One region of the Anaerobacillus sp. 63XJN7_5_ISO-PGPR-S23-430 genome, then DNA from elsewhere that is predicted to be linked to it. Evidence: riboswitches for the same ligand, from Rfam matches in the RefSeq annotation. Region 1 holds a riboswitch; each other region holds the start of a gene.
The links. Region 1 has a riboswitch for S-adenosylmethionine ahead of AC0VYJ_RS14545 (YezD family protein). Riboswitches for the same ligand answer to the same signal wherever they lie in the genome.
Positions count from the first base shown of each region.

Region 2: it holds a riboswitch for S-adenosylmethionine, as region 1 does, so the genes downstream of both, mtnK (S-methyl-5-thioribose kinase) here and AC0VYJ_RS14545 (YezD family protein) in region 1, are expected to answer to the same signal.
Region 3: it holds a riboswitch for S-adenosylmethionine, as region 1 does, so the genes downstream of both, metK (methionine adenosyltransferase) here and AC0VYJ_RS14545 (YezD family protein) in region 1, are expected to answer to the same signal.

Region 1 is NZ_CM149686.1:2,746,474-2,754,564, reverse strand. Features, by position in the region: gene AC0VYJ_RS14555 (DUF1002 domain-containing protein) at 1-392, shown strand, start outside; gene AC0VYJ_RS14550 (NfeD family protein) at 462-1,118, shown strand; SAM riboswitch class I at 1,235-1,340, shown strand; gene AC0VYJ_RS14545 (YezD family protein) at 1,437-1,580, shown strand; gene AC0VYJ_RS14540 (phosphoadenylyl-sulfate reductase) at 1,692-2,414, shown strand; gene AC0VYJ_RS14535 (inorganic phosphate transporter) at 2,420-3,484, shown strand; gene sat (sulfate adenylyltransferase) at 3,509-4,657, shown strand; gene cysC (adenylyl-sulfate kinase) at 4,672-5,280, shown strand; gene cobA (uroporphyrinogen-III C-methyltransferase) at 5,337-6,122, shown strand; gene AC0VYJ_RS14515 (sirohydrochlorin chelatase) at 6,136-6,882, shown strand; gene AC0VYJ_RS14510 (NAD(P)-dependent oxidoreductase) at 6,879-7,442, shown strand; gene metH (methionine synthase) at 7,565-8,091, opposite strand, start outside.
Region 2 is NZ_CM149686.1:755,241-763,331, forward strand. Features, by position in the region: gene AC0VYJ_RS04115 (YmaF family protein) at 1-69, shown strand, start outside; gene AC0VYJ_RS04120 (ABC transporter permease) at 165-1,139, opposite strand; gene AC0VYJ_RS04125 (sugar ABC transporter ATP-binding protein) at 1,195-2,703, opposite strand; gene AC0VYJ_RS04130 (sugar ABC transporter substrate-binding protein) at 2,700-3,833, opposite strand; gene mtnA (S-methyl-5-thioribose-1-phosphate isomerase) at 3,830-4,894, opposite strand; gene mtnK (S-methyl-5-thioribose kinase) at 4,895-6,106, opposite strand; SAM riboswitch class I at 6,221-6,357, opposite strand; gene AC0VYJ_RS04145 (carbon-nitrogen family hydrolase) at 6,444-7,226, opposite strand; gene AC0VYJ_RS04150 (aminotransferase class I/II-fold pyridoxal phosphate-dependent enzyme) at 7,335-8,091, shown strand, end outside.
Region 3 is NZ_CM149686.1:3,127,848-3,135,938, forward strand. Features, by position in the region: gene AC0VYJ_RS16450 (phosphatase PAP2 family protein) at 358-843, shown strand; gene AC0VYJ_RS16455 (glycosyltransferase family 4 protein) at 861-2,006, shown strand; gene AC0VYJ_RS16460 (hypothetical protein) at 2,020-2,205, shown strand; gene AC0VYJ_RS16465 (MSMEG_1061 family FMN-dependent PPOX-type flavoprotein) at 2,199-2,822, opposite strand; gene metK (methionine adenosyltransferase) at 2,965-4,161, opposite strand; SAM riboswitch class I at 4,370-4,479, opposite strand; gene pckA (phosphoenolpyruvate carboxykinase (ATP)) at 4,833-6,416, shown strand; gene AC0VYJ_RS16480 (ABC transporter substrate-binding protein) at 6,608-7,603, shown strand; gene AC0VYJ_RS16485 (ABC transporter ATP-binding protein) at 7,615-8,091, shown strand, end outside.

The DNA.
Region 1 (8,091 bases):
AAAAACAAGTAGCAAATGAAGAGCTTGTCACTACTGCAAAATTGAGCGATAGTATTGGCGCAGATAAAGCAACAGAGCTAATGACTAAGATTAAGGATGAAATTGCTACAAACCCACCTGAGACGGAAGATGATTTAAGAACAGTTATTAAACAAATTGCTAACGATTCAGGTATTGAATTGACTCAAGATGAGTTGGATGGTCTTGTTGCACTGTTTAATCGAATGAAAAATCTTGATATTGATTGGGATCAAATGAAGAGTCAGTTGCAGAACGCGAGAGAAAACCTGGACGAGTTTTTAAATAAAGACGAGACACAGTCATTTATTCAAAAAATCATTGATTTCTTTATTGCGATTATTGATGGAATAAAAGGGGTATTTCAATCGTAAGGTGACAAGTGACTGAAACTTTCTTCCCTTTTGAACGTATAAGAGAAGAAGGAAAAGGAGGGAGCGAGGATGGAGATTCTATCTTTGCCAGCAGTTGGCTTTCTTATCGTTTTACTTAGCGTGCTATTCTTGTTTGCTGAGTTACTTGTCCGTGTAAAAGGTATTTTTGGATTGATCGGAATACTATTGCTCACATTTTATTTTAGTTTCCATCTTACTTCTTTATCATCAATTCTCTGGATGGGACTTGTGTTTGCTGTTGGTTTAGGCTTAGTTATTCTTGATGGGAAATTACTCAATGATGGTACATTTGGTTTGATTGGATTAATTATGATGGTTACAGCCGTAGCCATTCCTTCTCCGACTTTCCTTTATGGCCTTCTCGTTTCTAGTGGTTTTTTAATTGGTACGGCTGCTTCATTCCTGTTTTTGCGTGTTTTCCCCGCACGTTCTATGTGGACGAAAATGACGTTAAAGGATCGGTTAAGCAGTGAAATGGGGTATAATTCCATGAACGCTGAGTATAAGAATTTAGTTGGAGAATCGGCTATGACAATTACTCCATTTCGACCAAGTGGAACAATACAAGTCAATGAGAAAAAGTACAGCGCCATTTCTGTTGGAAGTTGGATCGACAAGGATACGGCAGTAGTTATTACGTCTGTAGATGGTACGCGTATCTTAATAGAAGAGAAAAAAGAAGAAAGTAAACGTCATCCAATCTAAAAATGGTCCCCGAGTCATAGATTCGGGGTTTTTTTCATATTCTTTTCTAATCCCTTTATCCCGATCTCTAAACTAGGGTTGACATATTGTTAGATAATAGTTAAGATTTAGAAAATAACTTATCAAGAGAGACCGAGGGACTGGCCCGTTGACGTCCAGCAACCTGCCTGATTGGCAAGGTGCTACTTCCAGCAAAATGGAGTCCATTTTGGAAGATAAGGTGAATTAAGGTAACCTGATCTGTCTTTCCAATTTGGGAAGGCTTTTTTCATTTATAAGCTTCTCCTCATGATTATTACGACTAAGGGAGGTTGCATGATGGGAACGAAAGACCAGAATTTTTCAGACGTTGCTGTACGTATAGAACGAATGCTAAGTTCGTTAAAATTTGGGTCAATTACGCTTGTTGTTCAAGATGGGAAAGTTGTTCAACTTGAAAGAAAAGAAAAAGAACGACTTTAATATTGGCGCTGACTAGAGAAACTAGAGGCGGTTCTAACCCTAAAGGTTAGAACCGCCTCTTTTTTTAAACTTTTAAATATATTTCCTTGATCGGAATTGGGAGGGTTAGAAATGAATTGGTTCTATAATAATTGGTCGGGTAAGGAACCTGAATTCGACGTTGAATCAGAAACGAAAGGGGCTCTTGAAGTTCTGGAGTGGGCGTATCAAATATACCAAGATGATATTGTATATGCTTGTAGTTTCGGTGTTGAGGGTGTCGTTCTAATTGATTTGATTTCCCGGGTAAACCAGAACGCGAAGATTGTTTTTCTGGATACAGGTCTCCATTTTGATGAGACTTATGAGCTAATTAATAAAGTGAAAGCTAAATATCCATCTCTAAATATTAAGTTAAAGCAACCAAAGGAGTCGGTCGAAGAACAGGCATTAAGTAAAGGGGATGCTCTATGGGAGCGAGACCCGGGACAGTGCTGCAACTTGAGGAAAATCATACCATTGCATGAAGAATTAGATCATGTAAGTGCATGGATCTCAGGTTTAAGGAGAGAGCAGTCGCCACTCAGACAAAAGACAAATTATTTCAATAGAGATGATAAGTTTCAGTCGATTAAGGTTTGTCCACTTATTCATTGGACATGGAAAGATGTTTGGAGGTACGTGTACGAAAAGGATTTACCATACAATCCTCTTCATGATAAAGGGTACCCAAGTATAGGATGTGCGGTATGCACTGAAAGAGTATTGGAAGGTAGTGATTCTAGAGCTGGGAGATGGGCAAATCAGGAAAAAACGGAATGCGGCTTGCATTTTGATTCAGCACCAAATCGGTGACGGTCATGACAACCCTAGTTATTACAGTGGCTCTCTTTTTTGCTATGAATATTGGGGCTAGTGGAGCTGCGGCATCGATGGGAGTGGCTTACGGGGCTGGAGCGATTAAAAGAAGAAGCGTAGCACTGAGTGTTTGTGCGATTGGGATTGTTGGTGGTGCCACATTAGGTGGAGGTAATGTTATTAAAACAATGGGGAGTGGCATTATACCTTCTTCCGTACTCAGTCTAAAGGTTATCTTGATTATTTTTATTTCAGCTACAACAGCGCTCTTTCTAGCAAATATGATGGGGATTCCATTATCAACAAGTGAAGTTACTGTGGGCGCAGTGGTAGGAGTTGGTATTGCTTACCGTGCTTTGTACTTTCAGAATGTGATGTTCATTATGTTGTTGTGGATCGTTATACCGGTTATTGCTTTTGCGACAGCTCTCAGCGTTGGGAAAATTTTTGGTCTTTTAAAACAAAGAATCAATCTTACTTCAAAGTGGCAAAAGCCACTCACCATTTTTTTAATTGTAGCCGGTTTTCTAGAAGCCTTTTCAGCGGGAATGAATAACGTCGCAAATGCGATTGGACCGCTAGTTGGAGCGGGAGTTTTATCCCTTTCTCACGGCGCATTTTTTGGGGGAGCTTTTGTTGCTTTAGGTGCTTTAGTTTTTGGTAAACGTGTCATTGAAACGAATGGTTATCGCATCACAAAATTTTCACTTGGTGAAGGTTGTGCTATATCAGGTACGAGCGCTGGACTTGTGATTGGAGCTTCCTTATTTGGGATTCCGGTGCCGCTTACCCAGATTACCACCTCATCGATCATTGGTATCGGAACTGCTAAAGATGGATTTCAGCTTTGGCAGAAAGATGTCATTACGCGAATGATTAAAGTTTGGGCAGTTTCACCGGTTTTTTCTTTAGTTATTTCTTATAGTATGATCAAACTTTTTTTAGAAAGTGATTTATATACATTAATTGCAATTGGCAGCGTTATTCTAGCGACGCTTGGGTCAGGAAGTTTAATTCGATCGATTCGCTCTCAAAAGAGAACATTACAAGACGAAGGAAGCTTATAATAAATTCAATTTGGAGGGATTAAGATGGCAACAATTAACGCGCATGGAGGAACATTGATTAACCGTTACAAACCTAATACTGAAATTGATGGGATTATTCAAGAAATTGAGTTAGACGCTACTGCGTTAAGTGATCTGGAATTAATCGGAACAGGAGCGTATAGTCCGTTAACTGGTTTTCTTAATGAAAATGAGTATACGTCAGTCGTTCATCACCTCAAATTAGAAAGTGGGTTGCCATGGAGCATTCCTATTACGTTGCCAGTTACGCACGAACGAGCTGCTGAGATCGCAATTGGTGATAAAGTGAAGTTAACTAATAATGGGACTGTGTACGGCACAATAGAAGTGGAATCCAAATATACTCCTGATAAGGGAGTGGAGGGGCGCCACGTGTATTTAACAGAGGACAGTGAACATCCAGGAGTGAAAAAAGTTTACGATAGACCAGATGTTTACATTGGTGGACCAATTACGCTTATTAAAAGAACCGAAAAAGGCAAGTTTGACCGCTATCATTATGATCCATCTGAAACAAGAGAGTATTTTGAACGTCAGGGCTGGAAGAAAGTTGTAGGATTTCAAACAAGAAATCCGGTTCATCGAGCGCACGAGTATATTCAAAAGACCGCACTTGAAACAGTGGATGGCTTGTTCTTGAATCCTCTTGTAGGTGAAACCAAATCAGATGATATACCAGCAGAAATTCGAATGGAAAGTTATGAAGTTCTACTTAAGAACTATTACCCTGAAGATCGTGTGCACCTTGGTGTCTTTCCTGCTGCTATGCGCTATGCAGGGCCAAGAGAGGCAATCTTTCATGCGCTTGTTCGAAAAAACTTTGGATGCACACATTTTATTGTGGGGAGAGATCATGCCGGAGTAGGTGATTACTATGGCACTTATGATGCCCAGAGAATCTTTAGTCAATTTACAAGCGAGGAATTAGGAATTACACCACTCTTTTTTGAACACAGTTTCTACTGCGAGAAGTGCGATAGCATGGCTTCGGCCAAAACGTGCCCTCATGGAAAAGAACATCACGTCATTTTATCAGGTACTAAAGTACGTGCCCTTTTACGAAATGGGGAGCAGCCTCCAGCAACATTCAGTCGTCCTGAGGTAGTGGAGGTATTAATTAAAGGGATGAGTGAGAAGACAGTGAACGCATAAGGGGGAGATTTGAGATGACAGTGAACAATAACTTAACCTGGCACGATACAGTGATAACAAAAGAAATGAGGCAGCAGAGGAATCAGCATAAAAGTGCAGTACTCTTCTTTACAGGTTTGTCTGGTTCCGGGAAATCAACGCTGGCAAATGATGTTTCAAGGAAGCTTCATGAATTAAACGTCCAAAGTTATGTACTAGACGGAGATAATATCCGTCAGGGTTTAAATAAGGATCTTGGTTTTCGAGAAGAAGATCGCAAGGAAAATATTAGACGTATTGGGGAGGTGTCTAAACTACTAGTTGATAGCGGTCAATTCGCAATCACTGCATTTATTTCCCCGTTCAATAGTGATAGACAAGTAGTACGTGAACTTCTGCAACAAGGTGAATTTATTGAGGTATATGTGAAATGTCCAATAAATGAGTGTGAGAGTCGAGATCTTAAAGGATTATACAAAAAAGCTCGTAGTGGCGAGATTCCTCACTTCACAGGCGTATCATCTCCTTACGAAGAACCGATCAATCCCGAAATCACCATTGATACCTATAACGACTCAAGAGAAGAATGTGCTGATAAAGTGATGTCCTATTTAGTAAAGCAAGGGTTGATTATAAATCAATAACTTTTGATCTTAAGTGATTTTTAAGAATAAAATCATCTCGTGGAGGAGGAAATCAGATGGGGAAAGTTTATCTAGTTGGCGCAGGACCAGGAGACATCGACTTAATTACAGTGAAAGGCGTAAAGTGTATTGAGCAGGCAGATGTGATCCTCTATGATCGCTTAATCAATCAAGACCTTCTCGATTACGCAAAAGAAGGAGTCGAGTTAATTTACTGCGGTAAGTTACCTGATTACCACACGCTAAAACAGGAAACCATAAATCGTTTTCTCGTAAAGCATGCACTTAAAGGGAAAGTGGTCACAAGGTTAAAAGGAGGAGACCCTTTTGTTTATGGTCGAGGTGGTGAAGAAGCCGAAGTCCTTTCAAACCATGGAATCCCCTTTGAAATCGTTCCAGGAATTACTTCTGGTATTGCTGCCCCTATGTATGCAGGCATTCCAGTAACACATCGTGAACTAAGTTCAACATTTGCATTTGTAACTGGTCATCGTAAAGAAGGCGAAGAAGAAGAATTACGCTGGGAGAGTCTCGCCAAAGGTATAGATACACTCGCCATTTATATGGGAGTGAAAAATCTACCTTATATTTGCTCGATGCTTCGAAAATATGGAAGAAATAAAGAAACTCCTGTTGCGCTTGTTCACTGGGGAACAACACAAACGCAACAAACGGTAACGGGTACCCTTGAGACAATAACAGAAGATGTAAAGAAAGCAGGAGTGCAAAACCCAAGCATGATTATCGTGGGTGAAGTGGTAAACCTAAGGTCGAAACTGAATTGGTTTGAGAAAATGTCACGAGATGAACAAAGCACTAAGTCGGTCGTTAGCGCCTTATAGGAGGTGGTGGATAGTGAAAGCCGTTCTATATATATGTCACGGTAGTCGCGTGAAAGAAGGAAGAAATCAAGCGGTAGAATTTGTTGAGAAGTGTAAAAAAGAACTTGGGTATCCAATACAAGAGACATGTTTTCTTGAGCTTTCGAAGCCCGATATTTATCAAGGTATATCAACATGTGTACAACAAGGTGCGAAAGAAATTGTGGTAGTACCCGTCTTATTACTTGCAGCAACTCATGTAAAGAAGGACATTCCGAACGAAGTAGAGCGCGTCTCTGGAGAATTTCCATCGATAACTGTTCACATGGGATGTCCTTTAGGAGTACACGATAAGTTGATCTCTATTATAGAAGAAAGAGTTAGGGAGACAGGAGTTTCCATTCAACAAGATGCAAGTGCTCTACTTGTAGGGAGAGGAAGTAGTGATCCTGATATAATAAGAGATTTAGATCGAATCGCAAGGCGAATCCTTGAAAAGATGAGATTTAAAAAGGTCTCTGTGTGCTATCTTGCAGCTGCAACTCCAACCTTTGATGAAGGAATTAAACACGCTAAAAACGGCACTAATAGTCAGGTCTTTGTCATTCCTTATCTTTTATTTACAGGTGTTCTAATGAGAGAAATGGAACATAAAATAAGTAGGTTAGATGGAGATGGTCCAGATTTCTATCTTTGTCATTACCTCGGCTACCATGAATTTTTGAAAGATGTATTGAAAGAAAGAGTAATAGAAGCATATGAGATGGAGGTAAAGGTATGAGGGAATATCCGGTTACCCTTAACCTGGTAGGAAAAAAAGTTGTCATTGTTGGAGGGGGGCGTATAGCGCTTAGGAAGCTCAAAGGTCTACTTGGTTGCGGTGCGAATCTAAAAGTAGTAAGTCCTGATATTCACAGTGATATTAAGAAATATGTGGATTCTGACAATATTACCCTCGTGGAACGCGCAGTTAGGGAGTGTGATATACATAATGCGTTTTTAATTATTGTAGCGACCAATTCGTATGAAGTGAATGAATTTGTTGTCAAACATGCCGAAGATAATCAGCTAGTTAATGCATCACATCAGGCTGACAGAGGTAACGTGTCTCTACCTGCAACGTTGAGGCGAGGAAGACTAGTGATATCTGTTGTCACAGGTGGAGCAAGTCCGTTGCTCGCAAAGAAAATTCGAGATGACCTTTCGTTGCAATATGACCAGTCATATGGACAGTATGTAGAGAGTTTATATAAGAAAAGGCTGGAAATAAAGAGCAATAACATGTGTGAAAGTGAAAAGAAGGACATTTTAGAAAAAGCTATGAATAAGACATTTCTATAATCACATGCTATTGATTCGCTTAGACTATTTTTCTGTTTCAAGATCATCAATGATACATTTGAAGCGATCCTAAAATTACCATAAGATAAGAAAGGAGGAGCCCTGGCTCCTCCTTTTGTTTCTTATAAAACGTTAAAGTATCTTCCTTCTGGGTGAGCGAAAACCATTGCAGTGACAGAGGCTTCGGGCTCCATCATACATCCATCCGTTAATTCAATCCCAATGTCTCGGGGATGAATGAGTGCAAATAACTTGTTTTGATCTTCGAGTTCGGGGCAAGCAGGGTATCCAAAGGAAAAGCGTTGACCCTGATATTTTGCTGAAAATCGATTCTGCATAGTGAAATCTGTGGGGTCTGGGAATCCCCATTTATCTCTCATCAACTGATGAATGTGTTCAGCAAGACCTTCAGCAGTCTCTAGAGCTAATGCTTGTAGTGCATGACTTTCCAAATAATCACCTTTATTTTTTAACTCTAGAGAACGTTCTCGAATTCCTCTTCCCGCTGTAACAGCAAAGAATCCAACATAATCCATTTCACCACTTGATACCGAACGAAGGTAGTCAGCAAGACATAAGAAAGGTTCTTTTTGCTGACGAGGAAACGAAAACCGTTCAATAACTGTTTGATGATCATGTGGAGAGTAAA
Region 2 (8,091 bases), 2.0 Mb from region 1:
GAAAAGCATGAGCATTATTTCTCTGGTCAAACGAGTCCTCCTATAGGAAATCCTCCAGCGGATTGGTAGATCAGTTAAATGGGGTGTTTTCCTTCAATGAATTGAAACCTAAGCCTCATGATTGGCAGTTATTAAAAAAGGCGATGCACATGGCATCGCTTTTTTTACATTTTAATTTCTCGTTTGTTTTGATAAAACGTGAATGCTAGGGCACCAATCAGAATCGTGCCTTTAATAATATCTTGAGCATAATAAGGAACATTCAACATTGTTAGCCCATTTAATAGAATTCCAATTAAGACAGCTCCAATGAACGTACCGAATGCATTTGGTTTTCCGGAACCAAGTACAGAATAACCAATCAATGCTGCGGCAACGCCGTCCATAAGTAAAGGTGCACCGGCAGAAACCTGACCAGTTCCAATTCTTGAAGCAAGAACAATTCCAGCAATTCCGGCAAACAGTCCGCTAAGTACGTAGGCGAGCGTACGATATCGTTGAACCGCAACACCTGATAATCTTGCAGCTTCTCGATTACTGCCTGTCATGTAGAGTAATCTTCCCGCTCGTGTATAAGTGAGAAAAAGGTGAACGAGAATGACGCAAACAATCATAAAAATCGCTGGAAAAGGAACGCCCGCGATTTCACCCTGGCCAATAAAAAGAAAAGATGGAATGAATTTGCCTGGGGCGGTTGTCCCGTCACTCATAGGCATATTGTTGTAAATGGAAAAACCTTTCGTATAAGTTAGTTGAATCCCATTCACGATATACATAACGGCTAGCGTTGCAAGAAGATCAGGGATTCTTATTTTAATTGTTATGAAGGCATTTATTAAGCCAATCAATACCCCGATCAGAATAGGAATGAGTAGAGCGACGAGAAGTTCTTGCCGATACCAGACTAAGGCAGATGCGCTCGCAACAGTAGCGAGACTAACGGTTGAGCCAACAGATAAGTCAAAACCTCCAACAATTAATGTAAAGGTAACACCGAGTGCAACGAGTGTCACAATTGAAATGGAGCGAAGGATATCCGCAAAGTTACTGTAAGTAAGAAAGCGATCGTTAAGAATAGTGAAGATGAGAATAAGTCCAACGATGACGAGTAACGTACCATATTTGACGAAAAAGCTGATCACTTTATCCTTGAATGGTGAGGCGATCCCTCTTTGATTTTGTGTTTGTACGAGTTCAGCTGCTGATTTCAATCTTCCTACCTCCTGTAGCTGCTTGCATAATGGCTTCCTCTGTCATCTCTTCACCTGTGAGCGTGGCAGTAATTTCGCCATCGTACATGACAAGGATTCTATCTGATAGATCAAGAAGCTCTTCGATTTCGCTGGAAAAATATATAACCCCTTTCCCTTGATCGGCAAGCTCTTTTATTAGAGCTATCACTTCTGCTTTGGCTTTCACATCAATGCCTTTTGTTGGTTCATCAAAGAGAAATACTTTCTGATCATCGTATAACCATTTTCCGATAGCTGCTTTCTGTTGATTTCCCCCACTGAGATGATGGATCGGTTCTTTAGGTGAAGCTGCTTTAATGCCGAGCTGAGTTATTTGCCTGGATGAATAATTTTCCTCTTTTTTTCGATTAAGGAATCCTCTGAGTGAATGACGCCGTAGAGAAGGGAGCGTTAGGTTTTCTGATAATGAGAAATCGAGTAGAATACCCGATTTTCTTCGCTCTTCTGGTACAAGACAAATCCCGGCTTTAATCGCGTCAGCTGGAGAGCGAAAGCGGTATGTTTGGTTGTTAATGTGAACACATCCTCTTGTATGCTTTGTTGCTCCAAAGAGGGTTAATGCCGTTTCCGATTTTCCTGCACCTACAAGTCCTGCGACACCAATGATTTCTCCATGATTCAATAAGAAATTCACTGTTTTTCCAGTTTCGGGTATAAAGAGATTCTCAGCCCGCATTAAAGCATGACTCGTGCTCTTTGTTTGACGGGGTTCTTTTTTTCTAAGGGTTGATCCAACCATACTGGAAATGATCTCATCCGCTGAAACAGTTTTTGTTTCAGCGGAAAGATGAACTTTGCCGTCTCGTAAAATCGTAAAACGGTCGCTTATTTCTTCTATTTCTGGCATGCGGTGAGAAATGTAAATCATCCCCACGCCTTTCTTCTTCAGTTTGTTAATAAGATGAAATAATAGCTTTGTTTCCTCTACACTAAGTGGAGCAGTTGGTTCATCCAGGATCAAATATTGCGTCTCCTGTGCCATTGCTCGAGCAATTAAGATCATTTGTTTCTCTGACAGCGAGCATTCGCAAGCCAGTTTATCAGGTGTTAAAGTAATACCGAGAGAGTTAAGTAAATCTCTTGTTCGTTGCCGTTCTTTGTTAGAAGAATAGCGTTTGAAAGGAGATTTATTCATTGAGTCAGCCCAAATATTTTCAGAAACGGATAGGGTAGGAAACAAAGCCGTATCGACTTCTTGTACAACCATTCCGATGCCAGCTTTTTTTGCATCGGAAGGTGTATGAATCGGTAGAGGTTCTCCGTTAAGTAAAATAGAACCGCTGTCTCGTTCATAGTCTCCACAAACCATTTTCATAAGCGTGCTTTTACCAGCTCCATTCGTACCGAGCAGGGCGTGCACTTCGCCTGAACGAATCGTTAGGGAGACGTTTTTTAATACAGGGATATTTCCGAATGATTTAGAAATGTTTTGAATGTATAACTCACTCATTTGCTATCATCCTGTTGCGTTAATTTCTCCATCCACGGAGAAATAGCTGCGTCAGAAGAGCCCCAGTCATCGACGTAATTGCCTAATTCACTCATTGAAATGGTTTCGTCTGGTAAATCAGATTGTTTTACTAGATGCGGATCAAGTGAGAAAATCTCAGGCGTTTCTTCTCCAGCAATTTTCTGATAAGCAAAACGTACTTGAACACGTCCTACTTCCGCCGGATCAGTAGCGGCAGATGAAAGCCATGGGCTATTATCCTTTTGCATCATTTGGAGATCTTCGTCACTCATGTCGATGCCATAAACTTTGATTTCTTCTCGACCAGCTTGCTCAATGGCACGAGTAGCGCCTTTCGCAAATTCATCCCATGGGGCAAATACAGCATCAATATCTCCTTTGTTTGGATATTGCTTTAGAATAGTTTCCATTTGGGTTTGGGTATCAAGAGCTGTATTAGCACTCGCGGTCCCGAACTTAGCGATTTCATTGATTTCTGGATAGCGCTCCTGGAAGGCCTCATAAATCGCATTTCGTCGCTCCATGGGCGCAAATCCTCCTACCCACACATAGACAATATTTCCTTCACCATTTAAATCTTGAGCAAGCGTTTTTAATGTATTCCATGCAAGACTATAATCATCTTGATCAATAACTGTTACACCTGGCACGTTAATATCGCTATCAAACACAACGACAGGTATGCCTTTATCAACGGCTTTTTTCACTCCAGCTTCGAGTGCATCTGCTCGGCCATGATCAATTAAGATCGCATCGACTTTTTGGTTGATGGCTGTATCAAGGTGTGTAGCCATTTTGGAAAGGTCATTATCAGCATTATAAACTTGAACGCTTCCGCCAAATTTTTCAACCTGATCTTCAACTCCTTTTACGTACTGGGAAGAAAATGTACCGAGGGATGCTTGCATAATCGCTGCTATTTTGATAGGTTTTTGAACTTCTTTTGGAATGTCTGAAGAAACTTTAGACGTTTCTTCACCCGTGTTCGTAGTTGCCTCACTTGATTCCGTATTGCTTGCTTCTGGTGCACTTACGGCATCTTGCTCACTCGTACAAGCTGCAAGCACGACGAGAAGAAGAATGGATAAAATAAGTCCTAAGCGTTTCATGAATGTACCTCCGTGTTTTTAGCGTGTGGGAAAGCAAGATGAGCAAGGTTTTCAGCAGACGGTGTTCGAACGATACCGTGCTCCGTAATGATTCCGTTAAGTAATTCATTTGGCGTCACATCAAAAGCAGGATTAAATACACCAATGTTTTCAGCTGCAACACGTTCACCTTTATAGTGCGTGACTTCTTTCGTGTCTCGCTCCTCAATCGGAATCGCTTCTCCGTCAGGGATCGAGTAGTCAATTGTTGAGATGGGTGCAGCAACATAAAAAGGAACGTTGTATGCTTTTGCGATATGGGCAAGGCCGAGCGTACCAATCTTATTAGCTGTATCACCATTTGCAGCAATCCGATCAGCACCAACAATTACTGCAGCGATTTTCTTTGTTTTTAATACGTGAGCTACCATACTGTCTGTAATAAGCGTAACGTCAATACCAGCACGCTCAAGCTCCCATGCGGTTAATCGAGCACCCTGTAGAACTGGTCTGGTTTCCGTCGCAATTGCAGAGATGGAGAGACCGTTTTCCTTTGCCAGATGGAGAGGCGCAAGAGCAGTCCCGTATTTTGCTGTTGCGATCCCACCTGCATTGCAGTGTGTGAGGATGGTATCCCCATCATTTAATAGCTTCAGACCATGTTCTCCAATACGCTGACAGACAAGTTCATCCTCTTTATGGATAGTAAGTGCTTCGTGCAGAATCGCTTCTTTCATTTTTTGAACTGTTGGTAAGGAAAAGCTAGCTCGGATGATGCGATCGATCGCCCAAGAGAGATTAACTGCAGTGGGACGAGAGGAGGCAAGATATTTTCCTTGGTTGACTAGCGCTGTCTTGAACGCTGTTGCTTCGTTTGTTTGAACATGCTGACTCCAAAGAACAAGACCATACGCTGCGGCGATTCCAATGGCTGGTGCTCCGCGGACCACAAGGGCAGAAATGCTATTCCAGACATCCTCGATTGCCGTTTGCTTAAGGTAGATCTCTTGTTGTGGAAGATGCCGTTGATCGAGGAGTAAGAGATGATCACCTTTCCACTGGAGTGATGAGATAACAGTCATTTAAATGACCTCCTTGATTGCTTTAATGTATTGTTCAATCGAAGTGATGCTTTTTCGGTCTAAAATAAGTTTTTTTCCAAGGGTAAGCGCCTTTTTTTCCACAGCGAGTTTTACTCTTGGATCACTGATCGTCTCGATCTCTTCTACATGAGCAAGTCCAATCGTTCTTCGGATGATTTTACAGCCGGAAAATCCAATGCTATCGACAAAAATAGATTGTAGAAGAGCGTCTAGGTATCCTCTCGAATAACGATTATCTTCTGAGAGATGGTCGTCCCATAATGATCGGAAAGTAGATTCAAATACGTTCCAAACCTCGGTAGTGACGCCAAATAAATAAGCGAGGTATCCTTCTTTCTCTTCTTCTGATCTATGGGCCTCCTGCGACAGGATACTAAGCGCAATATTGGCGATAAAAGCACCGACATCAAAACCAGCTGGCCCATAGAAAGCAAATTCTGGATCGATTATTTTGGTTGAGCTTTCCGTAACAAACAGGCTACCTGTATGTAAGTCCCCATGTATCAAAGCTTCTCCTTTTGTTAAAAAAGAGTGTTTGAGGGAGGCCACTTCAGTGAGGAAATCGTCATCTTCCCAGAGCGATTCAACATCTGCTCGAAGCTCTTCTGTAAAGGCATTGCTTTCGGCATTATAGAAAGGATCTGAAAATACGAGGGTTTCTGTTATGCCACATAAGTCTGGATTACTAAACCGTTTGGCAAGCTCTTTCTTATTTGCCGAACCAAGACCGTAGTCAGAAGTGAAAAAGAGCGTATGAGCGAGGTAGGTACCGACGTTTCTTGCAAGTTCAGGATATATACGTCCTTCAATAAGTCCTTTGCGTAAAATAGTGTGCGTTGATAAATCTTCCATAACCGTTGCGGCTTTTTCAGAGTCATGCAAATAAACGATTGGAGAAAAGTCAGGAACGAGCGAGTGAGCTTGCTTGAGCGCCTCGCTTTCAATTCTGGACCGATCAAGTGTAAGCGGCCAGGATTCGCCAACTACTTTGGCATAAGGCAAGGCTTGTTTGACGATCCAGGATTGTCCTGTTTTCTTGTGTTGAACATGAAAGACATAATTTAAATTGCCATCGCCAATTTCCTTTACATGAACAGGAGCGGTGCGATCCAAAAGCTCGTGATGCTCTAAAAATTGCACAACTGTTTCGCTTGTAAACGGTGTGTACCCTGAAGTGATCTGAATACCCATGTAAAATTCCCCTTTCAACTATTTATGGTTGTTGTATTGCATGAAGATCGGAATTTCGGCATAAAAAAAGCCTCTTTCCGAAGAAAGAGGCTTGAAGACAGAGATACTTCACACCTCTTATCTTCCAGAATGAATATCATCCTGTTGGAAGTAGCACCGTGCCATTTAAGTCATCGATTCATCTGGACTTTAAAATAGGTCGGTTGCTGGGCGTCATAGGGCCAAATCCCTCAGCCTGCTCTTGATAAGAGAAAGTTTATGAAATTATTTTACAATTTTTTCGCTTGAAATGTATGTTACATAGAAAGGAACATGTTTGTCAATAATATTTTGAATATTATTTATAAATATCTGGACGTCGATCTTCAAAGATAGGAATGCGACTCCGGATTGATGACATTTCCTCTTCGTCAATAGAACCTGTTAAAATAACCTCTTCTTCTCCTGCTTCTGCGATAATTGTTCCCCACGGATCAATGATCAATGAGTGTCCTCCAAACGTATTATCAGGATCTTCCCCGACACGATTACAAGCAATCACGTAGCACTGATTTTCAATCGCGCGACTGATAAGTAATGCTCGCCAATGATCGGTGCGTTGCTTTGGCCATTCTGCTGGTACGAACAATACTTGGGCACCTTCAACTGCATGAAGGCGAAGCCACTCAGGAAAGCGAATATCATAACAAATGAACCCGGCACATGGGAGTTCTTCAAGTGTAAAATGACTTTTTTCATTTCCAGAAACGAGGAATTTCTCTTCATTCATTAAACGAAACAGGTGCGCTTTGCTATACTCATGAACGAGCTGCCCATCTCGATTGAACACAAGCATGGTGTTCGTTACTTCGCCGTTATGATGCTTAGCGATGGAGCCCCCGACAATATTTACGTCGTTTTTTTTGGCGAGGCGAGATAGAAAAGCAATCGACTTTTCTGCATCAGTATCTCCAATTTCATCAAGACGAGATAAATCATAACCTGTGGACCACAATTCTGGTAAAACGATGATATCTGGTTTGTCACTCACCGCCTTAGAAACAAGCTCTTCAACTTTAGAGAAATTCTTTTCTGGATTGCCAAAAGCAATATCAAATTGCAACAGGGCAAGGTTTTTCATTGATTTGTCCTCCTTACATGTTTAGAAATTGACCTTTACATGGTTGTGTATCCAAGATAACATAACTTATTAGAATTTCTCGAAAATTTTAACAGGATGTGATTCCATTTGAAACAATTTCAAACTTCAGATGCACTTAAACGTTTACCAGAACAATTTTTTGCGAAGCTTGCTGGAAAAGTGAACCGTTATGTAGAGGCGGGATATGACATTATTAACCTTGGCCAAGGAAATCCTGACCAGCCGACGCCTGCACATATTATCGAGTCTTTGCAGCAGGCAGCTGAAAACCCTGCATACCACAAGTATCCGCCATTTAGGGGGCAGCCTTTTCTGAAACAAGCCGCGGCTGAATTCTATAAGCGAGAGTTTGGTGTTGAGCTTGATCCGGAGAAAGAGGTAGCCGTCCTCTTTGGTGGAAAAGCTGGCCTTGTAGAAGTCAGTCAATGTTTGTTAAATAAAAGTGACGTGGCGCTCGTGCCAGATCCTGGCTATCCTGATTATTGGTCTGGAGTTGCGATGGCTGAAGCGGATATGCAAATGATGCCGTTACTTGAACAAAATGATTTTCTGCCTGATTATAGCGCGATCCCAGAGAGTGCTCTTGCAAAAGCAAAGCTCATGTTTTTAAATTATCCAAACAATCCTACCGCTGCTATAGCAACGAAAAGCTTTTTTGATGAAACGGTTAGGTTTGCGGATGCCAATGACATCTGTGTCGTTCATGATTTTGCTTATGGAGCGATCGGATTCGATGGAGAACGTCCTAAAAGCTTTTTGGAAACAGAAGGTGCTAAAGATGTGGGAATTGAGATTTATACTCTTTCCAAAACGTATAATATGGCAGGATGGCGTGTTGGGTTCG
Region 3 (8,091 bases), 380 kb from region 1:
CCAGATCCTGGGTCGCTTCACCTTTCAATTCAAACAAAAGGGGCTTGTTCTAGTTCAAGAGCTCCAATATCTCCGTTTCTAAACGCTCGTCTCCGCTTTTCTTGGCTAGCTGCGACTCGCAGAAACTGCGATATTTCACTCTTTCACCAGAACACAAAGGACGTGTTCTAGTTCAAGAGCTCCAATATCTCCGTTTCTAAACGCTCGTCTCCGCTTTTCATTATACTCTTAACAATTCTTTAAGATTTCTTTAATAGTAGCATTAAATTTCTCGTATAGGATAGAAGTAACACATAGGATGAAGGGGGATTCTTTTTGAGTAAAGTGGTTGGGTGGCTTTATGAGCGTGAGTGTACGATGTTTCGGTTTGTGAATTTAACGTGTCATTCAAGGTATCTTACTTCTATTTTTGGATTTGTTACGCATGCGGGTGGTGCTCGGGCAACGATTTTAAGTACACTTTTGTTGATGTTCCTGTTACCTGCTCCTTTAAAGATATGGGCGTTCCAAGCTGCGCTTGCCCTTGCTGTTAGTCATATACCTGTTCAATTTATAAAAAAGCATTATCCAAGACACAGGCCATATCTCGCTCTACCTGAAACAAAGATACTCGTATACCCTTTAAAAGATCATTCTTTTCCATCAGGACATACAACGGCTATTTTTTCTGTGCTTACACCATTTATCTTTCATATTCCTTCACTAGCTATTCCCTTAATGGCTCTTGGGAGTCTAGTTGCCATATCGCGGATTTACTTAGGTCATCATTATCCTTCTGACGTTCTTGTTGGTTTTATACTTGGTGGCGGATCCGGTATTCTTTCAACTTTCATCCTATGCTGAAAAAGGGAGGGCTATTCATGAAACTTGCACTTTTTACTGACACTTACTATCCACAGGTTAACGGAGTATCTCGCACTCTGGGTAAACTAACCAGGTATATGGACCGTCAGCAGGTTAATTATATGCTTTTTGCTCCTAACTGTCAGAAAGATGATGACCTTTTCTCAAGTAATATTCACCGCTTTACCAGTATGAAGTTTTTCCTTTATCCCGAATGTCGCATTGCCCTTCCTAACGTAAGTCTTATCCGCAACCAACTTAAAGATTTTCAACCAGACCTTCTTCATGTCGCGACACCTTTTAATATCGGCATGTGCGGACTACATTACGGAAAGAAAAATAACATACCTATGGTTGCTTCATACCACACTAATTTTGATGACTATTTAAAGCATTACCACCTTGAATGGTTCTCTCCTTTTATGTGGAAATACTTAACCTGGTTTCATCAACCATTTTCCACTACCTTTATTCCTTCCAATGAAACGCGCTATCGATTAAAAGGAAGAGGTTTTAAGAACCTCAAGCTTTGGAGAAGAGGCGTCGATTGCGAACACTATTCTCCGATTAGAAAAAATCACTCGCTACGTGAACGATATAATATTCAGGAGAAGTATATTCTTTTATTTGTTAGTCGACTCGCTCCAGAAAAAAATCTTGAAACATTACAAAAAATCATGTGGAAGTTACCAGATCAGCTGAAACAACAAACAAGGTGGCTGATTGTTGGTGATGGACCAGCTCTCCCTCATATTCAAGAAAACGTCCCTAACAACGTCACTTTCACCGGTTATAGAGAAGGGAAAGAATTAGCAGAGCTATACGCTACTTCAGATCTTTTCATCTTTCCATCAGCTACTGAAACATTTGGAAATGTCGCATTGGAGTCACTTGCCTCCGGGACCCCTGTTATCGCTGCAAATGCTGGAGGGTTATCCGACGTTGTCACTGGAGAAAGAAACGGTCTTTTCTGCTCTCCGTATAAAGAAGACGAATATATCTACGCTATCAATCGTCTCTTATCAGATGATACCGAACGGAGAATGATGGGTTATGAAGGACGTCGTTATGCACTTACTCAATCATGGGATGCGATCTTCGGACGATTAGTAGAGGATTATGAGAAAACAATTGGAATTAAAAGATTAGCTCGATATGCTTAGAAAGGAGAAAAAAATGATTCTTACTGTATTTGGGATTAACGAAATCGGCTTAACTGCACCTTCTATCTTCGCAACACATGGTCACAACTTGTACGCGCTAGATGAAATGCGAAAAATAGCAAATACGTATGATCTCATTTACTGCTCCATTGTTCAACCAAACATACACAAAGGTTTGGGCTCGATTTCTGTTCAATAAAGACGTTTAGTGTAACTTTCTTTCAACGATTCAATCACTTTTTCTTCGCCTATTTTTGCATGATCAGATAGCATTCTGGCAGCTGGGGCGAGCCCCTCAGTACTCGGCCATCGTTCAGGTTCAAAAAGATATGATCGTTTAAAGGCTTTGGCACAATGAATGTAGCATTCCTTTACTTCTACTCCAATACTTAACAAAGGCGTTTTCCCCTTATATTCACACTGCTCTAGCAGCGTTTTATCTTTTACAATCAAGGCCTTCCCATTAATACGCAACGCTTCTTCTCGGCCGGGAATCATCAGCAGCAAACCGATATTTGGGTTTTCTAATAAATTGATCAATGAGTCCATTCGTTTATTTCCCGGTCTTTCCGGTATCAATAAATGATGATCATCTAGAACCTGAATAAACCCCGGTGCATCGCCTCTTGGCGAAACATCACCACCCGTACTTGATTGGGTGGCAATCGTAATAAATGGTGTACGGCATATGAACTCTTTACAGTGTTTATCAAGAAAAGATATGACTTTGTTTGCAGCCAATTTACTCGGTATTCCTGCCATGTCTTTTAGTTCATTCACATCGGTCACGGTTTCTCCGAATATACTAGTATTCACACATTACACTCCTCCATTTTTTCTTCCATTTTATCACAACACCCATCTATTTTATGATAATTCAATACAATATAACGGATGTCAAAAAGGATGATAGAGCAAAAAAAAGAAGCCAAAATATTTTTGGCTTCTTAGAAATTAATTAAATTCCGGCACCCTGTTTAAGGGATTCTGCACGATCTGTTTGTTCCCATGGAAGGTCAATATCAGTACGTCCAAAATGTCCATACGCAGCTGTTTGCTTATAAATGGGACGTCTAAGATCAAGCATCTTTATAATGCCTGCTGGACGAAGATCGAAGTTCTCTCTTACTAGCTCTACAAGACTTTCCTCAGACACTTTTCCTGTGCCAAATGTATCAATAGCAATTGATACTGGCTGAGCAACCCCAATAGCGTAAGCAAGTTGAACTTCACAACGATCTGTTAGACCCGCTGCCACAAGGTTCTTAGCAACATAACGAGCAGCATATGCCGCAGAACGGTCTACTTTCGTAGCATCCTTACCTGAGAAAGCACCGCCACCGTGACGCGCATAACCGCCGTAAGTATCAACAATGATTTTTCTTCCTGTTAAACCTGCGTCACCCTGCGGTCCACCGATAACAAAGCGTCCTGTTGGGTTGATGAAGTATTTTGTTTCTTCATCAATTAATTCAGCAGGAACAACCGGCTTCACAACGTGTTCTTTGATGTTACGTTGAATTTGTTCAAGTGAAATTTCAGGATGATGCTGTGTAGAAACAACAATGGTATCAACGCGAACCGGCTTACCAGCTTCATCGTATTCCACTGTTACTTGTGTTTTACCATCAGGACGAAGATAAGGAAGAATTTCTTCTTTTCTTACTTCACTCAAACGACGCGCTAGTTTATGCGCAAGAGAAATCGGAAGCGGCATTAATTCCGCTGTTTCATTACAAGCGTAACCAAACATAAGCCCCTGGTCACCTGCACCAATTGCATCGATTTCATCATCTGACATCGTACCTTCACGTGCTTCAAGAGCAACGTTTACACCTGCAGCGATGTCTGCAGACTGTTCATCAATAGATGAAAGAACAGCACATGTTTCAGCATCAAATCCGTATTTCGCACGTGTATAGCCGATCGTTTGAATCGTCTCACGAACCACTTTCGGAATATCAACATAGTGTGATGTTGTAATTTCACCGGAAACTAGAACAAGACCAGTTGTTACTGTAGTTTCACAGGCAACGCGCGCATTTGGATCATGCGCAAGAATATCATCCAGAATGGCATCGGAAATCTGATCTGAAATTTTATCAGGATGCCCCTCTGTTACTGACTCAGAAGTAAACAAACGACGATTACTCACTCAAGTACCTCCTTAAGGATTGGATCCTATCTAATTATGTTGTAATGGATACGGTACTCATTTCCCTATTACCCTGTGCCGAAACGAGAGAACGAATTCAATTTCTTATCGTCTTACCTTTTTTTATAGCGTCATCAATCTCAACGACATTAAAAAAGCCCTTCCCTACAATCAGAGGGAAAAGGAGCTGATATCTCATGCCTTTCGCCTCTTATCTTCCAAGACTATCGTCTTGCAGGTTAGCACCTTAATCCTGTTGTATAGGAGTTGGTTGCTGAGCTTCATCGGGCCTGTCCCTCCGCCTGCTCGGGATAAGAGTATCCATTCTCGACATATAATAACGCACATGAAAGGATGTGTCAATGAAGAAAAGCGGAAGCGCCCGTTTAGCTTCGACAAGCGCTGGAGCCCTCCGAAAAGAACACGGGCTTTGTGTTCGAATTCAAGGGCGAAGCGACCGAACCACTACCCTAATCCTTTAGCCATAAAATAATCACTTCCTATATAATGGCGACAGGATTTCAACCTAAAGAAATAGTCATTCACCCATTTTTCACTTTTTATGCAAAAAATACATAGATTAGTATAGAATAATTGAATGAATGTGTTATACTATTTTTGAGTTAAACAAGTCAATCAACGAAATCTTTAAAAAAGGATGGGTTTAACGTATGAAAACAGCTTCCTTCTCCTCACCGTTATTGGATGCGATATTAAATAAGAATAATCCACATGTGAATTTATCAGTGTCTGAACTGGTTGAACATTCACTATTTAAAAACGAAGGGCAACTATCAGCTACAGGAGCTCTTCGCGTAGAAACCGGAAAATATACAGGACGTTCTCCTGGGGACAAGTTCATTGTAAAGGAAGATTCCGTAAAGAACAAAGTGAACTGGGAAACAAACCAACCTATTTCCGAAAAAAGTTTTGAAAACCTTTACACAAAGGTGTTGAACTATCTCGGTGAGAAAAAGGGACTTTATGTGTTTAAAGGATTTGCTGGTGCTGACCAGTCATCAAGACTACCCATTCAGGTTATTAATGAATATGCCTGGCATAACCTTTTCGCCCACCAGCTGTTCATCCGTCCGAATGAATCAGAGTTAAAAGAACATGACGCTGAATTCACTGTCATTTCTGCACCTGGTTTTCAAGCTGATCCAGAAGTGGATGGCACAAATTCAGAAACATTTATTATTATCTCCTTTGAGAAACGAACCGTCTTAATTGGTGGAACAGAATATGCTGGAGAAATTAAAAAGTCTATTTTCACCGTTATGAACTACTTATTACCAGAGCGAAATATTCTTTCAATGCACTGCTCTGCTAACGTAGGTAAAGAGGGGGATGTTGCTCTATTTTTCGGTTTATCTGGAACTGGAAAGACAACGCTCTCAGCAGATGCTCATCGATCTCTTATCGGTGATGATGAACACGGATGGTCTATGAATGGTGTCTTTAATATTGAAGGTGGATGCTACGCTAAGTGCATCAACTTATCAAAAGAAAAAGAACCTGAAATCTGGGATGCAATTCGCTTTGGAACGGTTCTTGAGAACGTTATGATGGATAACGGCTCGCGTGAACCTGACTACGATAACACTAGTCTAACTGAAAATACTCGCGCTGCCTATCCGATTGACGCCATACCTAATATTGCAATTCCTAGCGTTGCCGGACATCCCAACACGATTATTTTCTTAACGGCAGATGCATTTGGCGTCCTTCCTCCAATTAGCAAACTGACCAAGGAACAAGCCATGTTTCATTTCCTATCAGGTTACACGAGCAAGTTAGCCGGAACAGAAAGAGGCGTCACTTCACCAGAAGCCACTTTCTCTACATGCTTTGGTGCACCGTTCTTGCCATTACCTGCCCATCGCTATGCAGAAATGCTCGGCGAGAAAATTATGGAGCATGATGTTCAAGTCTTCCTCGTAAATACCGGATGGTCTGGGGGCGGTTATGGTGTCGGAGAGCGCATGAAGCTTTCATATACTAGAGCGATGATCCAGGCGGCTTTAAATGGAGAACTTGATCGTATCGAAACAGTAACAGACCCTATTTTCGGATTGCATATTCCTTCTCATTGTCCAGGTGTTCCAGCAGAAGTATTGCAGCCAAAACAAACATGGGAAGATCAAGAGAAATATGATGAGAAAGCAAAAGATCTCGCTACTAAGTTTGTGAAGAACTTCGACAAATTCTCAAATGTAGCTGACGAAATCAAACAAGCAGGCCCAAATGTTTAGTCTCATTGAAAAAAGCACCTTAACGGGTGCTTTTTTTATTTGAAGACTCATTCACCTTCACTTCGCGCATCCTCCTCTTTCTATCTACCTCCATTAATTTACCTATTCAAAACACCAATTGTTTTAAAATACATAGGCTATAGTATCTAAAACATGAGCCTACCTCATGTGACAAATGTGGAGGATAGATAATGAAAAGAAGCTGGTTTATAACGTTTTGTATATACACAAGTGTATTTCTTCTTATTCTTTCGGCGTGTGGTACAAATAGTGGAAACGATCAGGTAAGAGTAGCTGAGGTTACACGCTCGATTTTCTATGCACCACAATACGTGGCACTCTCAGAGGGTATTTTTGAGAAGCATGGCATTGATGTCGAATTAACGACTACTTGGGGCGGAGATAAAACAATGACCACTCTACTATCTAACGGAGCTGATGTCGCCCTTGTAGGATCAGAGACGTCCATTTATGTCTATGCACAAGGCACTGATGACCCTGTCATAAACTTTGCTCAACTTACACAAACAGACGGTACGTTCCTTGTATCAAGAGAAAAAGTCGATCATTTTGAATGGGAAGATTTGAAGGGAAGTACATTCCTTGGCCAACGTAAAGGTGGTATGCCACAAATGGCTGGTGAATACGTGCTGAAACAGAAAGGAATTGATCCACAAAACGATTTGGACCTTATTCAAAATATTGATTTCGCAAACATTTCAAGCGCATTCGCTTCTGGAACTGGCGATTACGTTCAGTTATTCGAGCCAACAGCAAGTGTCTTTGAAGAACAAGGGGTTGGACACATTGTAGCTTCATTTGGAAAAGAATCAGGGAAAATTCCATATACAGGATTTATGGCAAAAGAAAGTTATTTGAGTAAAAATGCTGATGTAGCAGAGCGTTTTACAAAAGCACTTTATGAGGCTCAACTGTGGGTAGATACTCATTCTTCTGCAGAAATTGCAAAGTCAATTGAACCCTTCTTTCAGGATACCGATCTTGAACTCATTACAACTGTAGTAGATCGTTACAAAAGCCAGCATTCATTCGCTACAAACCCATCACTGGATCAAGAAGAATGGGATAACTTACAAAATATTATGGATGAAGCAGGAGAACTCCCAAAACGCGTTGATCATAGCAAATTAGTAGATAATAGCTATGCCGAAAAAGCGCAAAAATAGGAGGGAAAATAATGTCTTTCCTTCAACTCAACGCTATTTCACATGTGTATTTAACGAAAAACGCTGCCAAAGAAGCGATTTCCAACCTCTCTTTCGCTATTGAAGAAGGAGAATTCGTTTCCCTCCTTGGGCCTAGTGGATGCGGGAAATCTACTCTGTTGTCGATCATTTCAGGATTAGTAAAACCTACTGAAGGGAGCGTTTCTCTACAAAATAAAATTATAAAATCTCCCGGCGAACGAATGGGCTATATGCTTCAACAGGATTACTTGTTTCCTTGGAAAACAATTGAAGAAAATTGTTTTATAGGATTAAAGCTTCTAAACAAGTTGACAGCGGATAAAAAAGAACAAACATTGGAATTATTGGATAGCATGGGGTTAAGCGATGTCCGCTCGGCCTATCCTGATCAGCTTTCAGGTGGAATGCGTCAACGCGTAGCTCTCGTTCGCACACTTGCAACAGATCCTGATCTACTGTTATTAGAT